Pseudovibrio sp. Tun.PSC04-5.I4: one gene and its partner. The protein of the gene in region 2 interacts with the protein of the main gene of each other region in a pairwise test. Links are inferred from orthologs where the notes say so. Each region holds a gene or a part of one and is shown on either strand. Other genes may lie near its edges.

Region 1 (3,448 bases), 1.2 Mb from region 2 along the record:
TCTCATGATGGGGATGATTTTCAAACGCGGCATAGATAAGTGCGCGAATGAAAGCTTCATCCTGAGTTTGTTCAGCACGAATGATCATTGTAACCTCGGTAGTCTTGGTGTTTGGCGGTTATAAGTAGCCGAACAGCCGTCCGCAGATGAGCACGCCGAGCCAGCTGAACAGTGAGATGAAGCCCGTTGTTTTGAAGCGTGGGATTGTGCCTCTAGAATCTACTTGGGCCAGATAACGCCATGGTTTGTTAAAACGCAGCATCAACGCGTTGAGCAGGGCCAGCGTGAAGAAACCAGACTTTGCCCAGAATATGGGTGAGTTGATGTAGACCTGAGCTTTGGCGGAAAGCAGAAAAACGCCTGTTGTGATGGCGATCAGGCTCCCTAGAAGCGCCATTTTTGTAAGCGGGCGGGCTAGATCATGCAGTGGAATTGAGCGCCACATACCCATCATGCGCAGGTCCAGCGGAACAATGGAGCCGAACAATAGCGCAAGGCCAACGATGTGGCCTGTGTTGATTGCCGGATAAACCCACCATGCGTATTTGAAAACCTCAGGAAGCTGGGAGCGTTCAAGATCAGCAGCAAGTGCTTGCAATTGGTAAAGTAGATCCATCATTATTCCGTTGTGATTTTGATCGCTCCATTCAACCTGATTGTAGATTGAGAGCGACGCAAGGATTGATTGGCGTACTTTATTGTGTGCCCACGGTTTTATCAGGGAGAGACTGCTTATGGCTGACTTTGTGCATTTGGAATGGGGTGGAAATGCATGCCGTGAGGGGTATACCGCGACTGTTATTGTGGATTGCTTTTCTACTGCAACTCTGTGGCCTGTCAGGCCGGTGCGCAAGTGGTGCCTGTTGCTGACCGGGAGGTGGGCTTCTCAATTGGATTCGGGCAGCTGTGTCCCTGAGCTGATGTGTTTATCGATTGGCGGACAGCAGGTGATGGCTTTTCAGGATGTTAAGTGAGGCCTTGCGCTGGTTCTCATTGTTGAGCTTACATCAGGTTTATTGGCCTGAATGAAAGTTCTTCCTTGGGAAGTCCCGAAAATCCTCGGTTTTGTTGATACATTGGCGCCACGGTTAGCCAACCGTGGAGGGTCGTGCCGCCAAAGGGAGTTGACAAATGATGCGTGTGAAGGCATGAAACTGGCGATCTATTATTGGGAAAGAGTTACGCGGAATGTTTCTTCGTAAGACCGACATGACAAAAACTATGCGCATTGCAGCTAAAGCTGCGGGCATGATGTCGGCTGCCACATTGACCGCGACGACTACCAAGACAACCATCACTAAAACGACAAAGACCACCGTCTAAGGTGCTTCTCTTTCCCGCGTTCTCCCCGGGAGGGAGGGTGCCAGAGGGCTCACCGGGCGCAGTCAGCCTCCGGAAGCCAGCGGGGGAGACGAAGAGGATAAGACCAATGGGTTATAAGATTGCGATTGCAGGTGCTACCGGCAATGTGGGTGCGGAAATGCTCGACATTTTAGCAGAGCGCGGCTTCCCAGCTGATGAAGTGATTGCACTGGCATCTCGCCGGTCTCAGGGCAAAGAAATTTCCTTTGGTGACAGAACGCTGAAAGTTAAAGCGATGGAGAATTTTGATTTCTCCGACGTGGATATTTGCCTCATGTCTGCTGGTGGCTCTGTTGCAAAAGAATGGGCTCCGAAGATCGCAGCTAAAGGCTGTGTTGTCATCGATAACTCTTCTGCATGGCGTTATGATCAGGACGTGCCGCTCATCGTACCTGAAGTGAATCCTGACGATATCGTTGATTTCAAGAAGAAAAACATCATTGCGAACCCTAACTGTTCTACTGCACAGCTGGTTGTTGCTCTGAATCCAATCCACGAACAAGCTGGCATTAAGCGCCTTGTTGTCTCCACTTACCAGTCCGTTTCTGGTGGCGGTAAAGATGCAATGGACGAGCTGTTTAACCAGACCCGAGCTATTTTCGTAAATGATCCAGTTGAGTCCCATAAGTTCACTAAACGCATCGCGTTTAACGTGATCCCGCATATCGATGATTTTATGGAGGATGGTTACACCAAGGAAGAGTGGAAGGTTCTTGCGGAAACCAAGAAGATCCTCGATCCAGCCATCAAAGTGACCTGTACTGCTGTTCGTGTTCCTGTGTTTGTTGGGCATGGAGAGAGCGTGAATATAGAGCTGGAAAATCCACTTTCCGCTGAAGAAGCACGCGATCTCCTGCGTGAAGCGCCGGGTGTTCTGGTGATTGATAAGCACGAGGATGGTGGCTACATCACTCCATACGAGTGTGCTGGTGAAGATGCGACCTACGTTTCCCGTATCCGCGAAGATGCGACTGTTGAGAACGGCCTGAATATGTGGATTGTTTCAGATAACCTGCGTAAAGGCGCGGCTCTGAACACTGTGCAGATTGCCGAACTTCTGGTGGCCCGCGGCTTGATCAAGCCAAAATCCGAAGCCGTTGCATAAGCTGATTTCGTTTATTTGAGAATTTTGAGGGCACCTTTGGGTGCCCTTTTTGTTTGGTGAACTAACTGTCAGATAACTCCGCAGTACTTTGCAAATTTGTAGTGCTAAGTTCTCCCGGTATTGGAGGGATTATGCAGACTTTGGAAATTAGAGCGGCTCAGTATGAGGACCTTCCTGAGATTGCGAGGGTGTACCGGTCGTCGCGAGATCAAGTTCTTTCTTTTTTGCCGAAGCTTCACACGCCGGATGAAGACTTATGGTTTTTTCGAAATATAGTTTTTAAGAGCAATGACATGACGATCGTCATGGGAGATGGCCAAATCATCGGTATGATGGCCACCAAAGATGACTGGATTGAACAGCTTTATCTGGACCCTTCGCACCTCCGTGAGGGGATTGGTTCCAAGTTGTTGGCGCAAGCGAAAGCAAAGTCCTCCGGCTATCTTCAGTTGTGGTGTTTCGTTGAGAACGTGATTGGGCGAGCCTTTTACGAAACGCATGGCTTTAAGGAAGTAAAGCGGACAAGCGGCTCAGAGAATGAAGAAGGGGCGGCGGACATTTTGTTTGAGTGGCGAGCATGACTTGCCAGGTAATTAACAGGCAAAGTGTCGTAAGTAGGTGGATGCGCACCGTAAATACCTTAAAAATCAGGGGTCATATACGGTGATTTGCGTCTAGTGCAGCCTATCTCTGAGTGGCATTGTTCGAAGTAGATACACATGAGGACAATGTGTTGGGAGGCACACGAGAATGCTGAACACTGCAAGCTATGCCAATTACAAGGTAACCCACTCAGACGAGACCTTCACTGATTGGTTGGTTAAATCGGCGAAAGGGTCCTGGAGTAGGGCCATTGCTCATCCTTTCACCAGTGAGGTGGGGAATGACACAATCAGTACTGCAGCCTTCACCCGCTATCTGATTGAGGATTATCATTATGTTCAGGACCTGGCTTCAGCGCTTGGTTTCCTGATTGCCAAA
Region 2 (4,181 bases):
AGTTGGGAGCAGTGGACGGATGCGCATCACCTGCCGAGCTACCTAACAGGCAGTGCTTCCATGAGGTTTGAGCATTTTTTATGGTGCTGGAAGCAGCGCGGCAAGGTTTGGGCTTGGCACTCTTACCGTCCTTGCTGATCGAGAAGGATCTCGCGAGTGGGTCATTGATTGAACCCATCTCTGCGCGTCATCTGACTGGCAATACGTATTTTCTGGTTGGCAGCAGCGCTGCCTGGAAGCGTCCTGCGGTGGCCGCTTTTCGTGATCACTTGCTTGCGAAGGTGTAGATCAATCTATCTACGGTCATACTGGAACGGAGATGGCAATTCATCGTCAGCAAGCGCGTTTGGAGAGACCTGAGTGGCCTGGCGCATCGAGGCTCCTGATTGCTCCGTGCCTTGGCTACCCAACTGCATCTCGTCAATCTTGCGTGCCCTCCCGGAGATCTTGTCTCCCGATATCATGATTTGGTCGAGATCTTTATTGGTTTGCGAAAAATGACTTTGGAGTTTGCCTACCCGCTCGGTCAATCGACCGACATCCAGCAGCAGTTTACCGACTTCCGCTTGAATGACGTGTGCTTGTTCTCTCATACGTGCATCGCGCAGAACGGATTGGATGACCTGCACAGCCAGCACCAGCAGGGATGGAGACACCACCACAACACGCAGACGGTGGGCTTTCTGTGTCAGGTCTGGAAACCCTTCATGGATTTCGGCGAAAAGGCTTTCAGAGGGCACAAACATCAACGCTGTGTCCTGCGTTTCTCCCGGCAGCAGATACTTGCTCGATATATCCTCCAGATGTTTGGAGATATCTTTTCGGAACCGAACAGCAGCCAACTTCAGCTCTTCCTTGGTCCCAGCGTCTTTGATAGCGGCAAAGGCTTCCAGAGGAAATTTAGCATCCACCACCAACGGGGGAGCCCCGGATGGCATGTGGATCAAACAATCCGGGCGTGTCCGGTTGGACAATGTTGCCTGAAGAGAAAAACCCGTTGGAGGGAGTGCGTCCTCAATGATCATTTCCATCCGGCCCTGCCCAAAGGCTCCGCGCGTTTGTTTGTCGTTAAGGACCATTTGCAGGTCCGTTACCTGCCCTGCCAGCTCGCCCATGGTTTTGTTGGCTTTGTCCAGCAACACCATTCGCTCCTGCAATCCGGAAAGGCTGGCGTGTGTTTGGCGGTGCGTTTCCAGAACAGAGGCGCCAAGTGTTTTGCCAAGTCCGTCCAAACGGTCATTCACCACACGCATCAGGTCCGACTGCCGGGACCCGAAGATTTCTGCCATGGTTTGCATCCGCCCGGTCATCTCTCCCTGAGAGCGGACCAATTCTGCCAAGGCGGTTTCAGTGTGGTCTGCCCGCTTTTCATCCAGCAGAGATGCTCCCCGACTTTTGTTCAATCTGGCGCGCAAACTCATCACCCAGATCAGCAGAAGCAAGAAGAAAAAACCGGCCCCAGCGCTGACGGCTTGCAAAAAAGTGACGGTCCATGCGCCATAGGTGAATACTGTCTGTTCCATGAGACAAACATAGAACACTTTAAATTGTCGCGATACCTCTTAGCTTTCTTGGATGCACCGCAACCCACACCTTGAATTGATGGGGAGTACCCTTCAAATAGGCCCCAGCTAAAAGCCTAGGGTCAACGACTTGGCAAATTTCCCATAAGAGGATATGAAGCCTACTGAACGTTATCGGCCCACTTGTTTTGTGCAAGTGGCTTTGCAACAAAAACAAGCTCAGAAGTAATATGACGACTCGCGAGATCAAATTTATACCGGAACAGTGCCTTCGTGAGGTCTGCGCTCCGATTGAAGACATCAATGACGAAACCCTCAAGCTTGCTGACGACATGCTTCAAACCATGTACGATGCGCCGGGTATCGGACTTGCTGCAAGCCAGATTGGTGTTTTGAAGCGCATGTTCGTTCTCGACGTTGCCGAACGTGAAAGCGAAGAGGACGAATCCGTCGAGAGGGAACCAATGGTTTTCATCAATCCGAAAATCACATGGTCCTCTGAGGAAACAAGCGTTTATCAGGAAGGTTGCCTATCCATTCCCGGTGTTTACGAGGATGTTGAGCGCCCGAGTCAGGTTCGCGTCTCCTTCCTCGGCCGCGATGGAAAGCAGCAGGAAATTAAAGCTTCCGGTTTGCTCGCCACTTGTGTTCAGCATGAACTGGACCATCTGGATGGCATCCTGTTCATTGACTATCTTTCTCGCCTCAAGCGAGAGCGCATTGTCAAAAAGATGACAAAGCAGGCCAAGCAAGCCTGATTGTTCTATGCTTTGCGACGAGATTAAGCGGCCTTCTTTGGAGTGCCGCTTTTTTTGTTGTTTTTTCCTTGTCCCTTTCCGCAAGCTGACGCATTAAAGCAGGAACACAAGAATTACAGCAGGCAGGTCAGCTATGTCATTGCGCGTCATCTTTATGGGCACTCCAGATTTTTCCGTTCCAACTCTTATCGAGATTATCGGTCAAGGATGGGATGTAGTTGCCTGTTATTCCCAACCTCCACGGAAAGCAGGACGCGGGATGGAGTTGAAAAAAACTCCTGTTCACGAAGCTGCTGAAAGCCTCGGCATTCCAGTTTTCACCCCAACTTCTTTGAAGAGCGAGGAAGAACAAACGCGTTTTCGTTCCTTTGAGGCGGATGTGGCTGTTGTTGTTGCCTATGGTTTGTTGCTGCCAAAAGCAATTTTGGACGCTACAGAGAATGGGTGCCTCAATGGCCATGCCTCTCTGCTGCCTCGCTGGCGCGGTGCCGCCCCGATCAACCGGGCGATCATGGCTGGCGACAAAGCCTCTGGCATTCAGGTGATGCGGATGGAAGAAGGGCTGGATACGGGTCCTGTGTGCATGTCTGAGAGCGTTGCAATCACCAATGATATGACTGCCGGTGAACTTCATGACCGCCTTTCCAGTCTTGGTGGTGATCTGATGGTGCGTGCGCTTTCCGCTCTGTCTCGTGGCGGTCTTGGTTCTTTGCAACAGCCTGAAGAGGGTGTGACTTACGCGAAGAAGATCCAGAAAAGCGAAACCCGCATTGACTGGTCTCTCCCAGCTGAAGACGTTCACAACCACATTCGCGGTCTTTCTCCGTTTCCCGGTGCGTGGTGTGAGATGGAACTGGGGGGCAAGAAGCCTGAACGGGTGAAAGTTTTGCGCAGTGGCCTATGCGAAGCCTCTGGCAATGCAGGTGAAGTGCTTATCGCCGATGGAGACACTCTGATTATTGCGTGTGGTTCGGGCTCTATCAAGCTGGTACAGGTTCAACGGGCAGGCAAAAAAGCAATGTCTGCCGATGAGTTTTTGCGCGGTTCTAAGCTTAATCCGGGTGCAGCTATTTCCTGAGCTGGTCCGATGCGATAGGCTTTTCCTGATAAGAAAAAGCAGTAGACAGTCAGTATGGCGGAGGCAGTATGATCAAGTTCCACAAGATTGGAGTGCATCAAGTCGGCCTTCGCGATTCTTCTAAGGAAGACGAACCCGTCATTCTCTCGCTCCTGTCCAAGGTCTTTAAGCAAGGCAACGAAGCCCGCCTTGTTGAGAGGTTACGTGCTTGCGGATCACTCGTTCTTGAAAGAGTAGCGACTGACGATCAGGGCAAAGTACTTGGCCACCTTGCCCTTTCTCGTGTGACAGGCACTGGAATAGGTCATCGCCTCAAAATAAGTTGCCTTGCCCCGGTGTGTGTTGAGCCTGCCTTACAGAATACCGGTGTTGGGACAAGGCTTATTCAAGACGCATTGGATGACCTACAAGGATTGGGCGAAGATCTCGTTCTCGTCCTTGGCTCACCTGACTACTACGCGCGGTTCGGCTTTGATGGTGAGCTCGCGAAGAAGATTCAGGGGCCATATGCGGGACCGATCTTCATGGCTCTCCCGTTTACTCAGGCCGGGCGAGAAGACCTGCCGGTTGAAGTCACCTATGCAACTCCCTTTAAGGAATTTGAATAGGGCAGCTGTTTCGCCACTCCACAAAGCCTAGTCTTGCCCCTTTAAATCTGGTAGGACACCCTCGATTCCCTGCGCACCTTGCTGGCGAATTTCCTCATTTGACTCAAGCATTCTGCCCAGACCAGTCTGCTTCCTGAACCTTTGCAAAGAACCAGAATGCCGCGCTATAAGATTACAGTTGATTATGACGGACGCCCTTTTGTTGGTTGGCAGC

Evidence for each region. Proteins that work in one complex are often made in the same cells at the same time.
Region 1: the proteins of def (region 2) and BLS62_RS21405 interact in binary tests that used the Escherichia coli proteins (3 or more experiments, as listed by UniProt). The link is inferred for Pseudovibrio sp. Tun.PSC04-5.I4 from one-to-one orthologs.

Annotation. Positions count from the first base shown.
Region 1 is NZ_FNLB01000006.1:3,455,437-3,458,884, forward strand. Bases 647-3,448 are described here. They hold BLS62_RS21405 (aspartate-semialdehyde dehydrogenase), read left to right. Parts: upstream 647-1,429; coding sequence 1,430-2,467; downstream 2,468-3,448. Other genes in these bases: BLS62_RS32620 (hypothetical protein), read left to right, coding at 1,189-1,323; BLS62_RS21410 (GNAT family N-acetyltransferase), read left to right, coding at 2,599-3,048; BLS62_RS21415 (TenA family protein), read left to right, coding at 3,218-3,448. In the rest of the region: BLS62_RS21395 (GNAT family N-acetyltransferase), read right to left, coding at 1-88; BLS62_RS21400 (hypothetical protein), read right to left, coding at 119-619.
Region 2 is NZ_FNLB01000006.1:2,297,227-2,301,407, forward strand. What follows is about bases 630-3,517. They hold def (peptide deformylase), read left to right. Parts: upstream 630-1,753; coding sequence 1,754-2,281; downstream 2,282-3,517. Other genes in these bases: rmuC (DNA recombination protein RmuC), read right to left, coding at 630-1,523; fmt (methionyl-tRNA formyltransferase), read left to right, coding at 2,421-3,359; BLS62_RS15820 (GNAT family N-acetyltransferase), read left to right, coding at 3,428-3,517. In the rest of the region: BLS62_RS32610 (LysR substrate-binding domain-containing protein), read left to right, coding at 1-138; BLS62_RS32615 (LysR substrate-binding domain-containing protein), read left to right, coding at 81-287; more of rmuC, read right to left, coding at 294-629; more of BLS62_RS15820, read left to right, coding at 3,518-3,967; tRNA pseudouridine(38-40) synthase TruA, read left to right, coding at 4,124-4,181. UniProt on the Escherichia coli protein: Removes the formyl group from the N-terminal Met of newly synthesized proteins. Requires at least a dipeptide for an efficient rate of reaction. N-terminal L-methionine is a prerequisite for activity but the enzyme has broad specificity at other positions.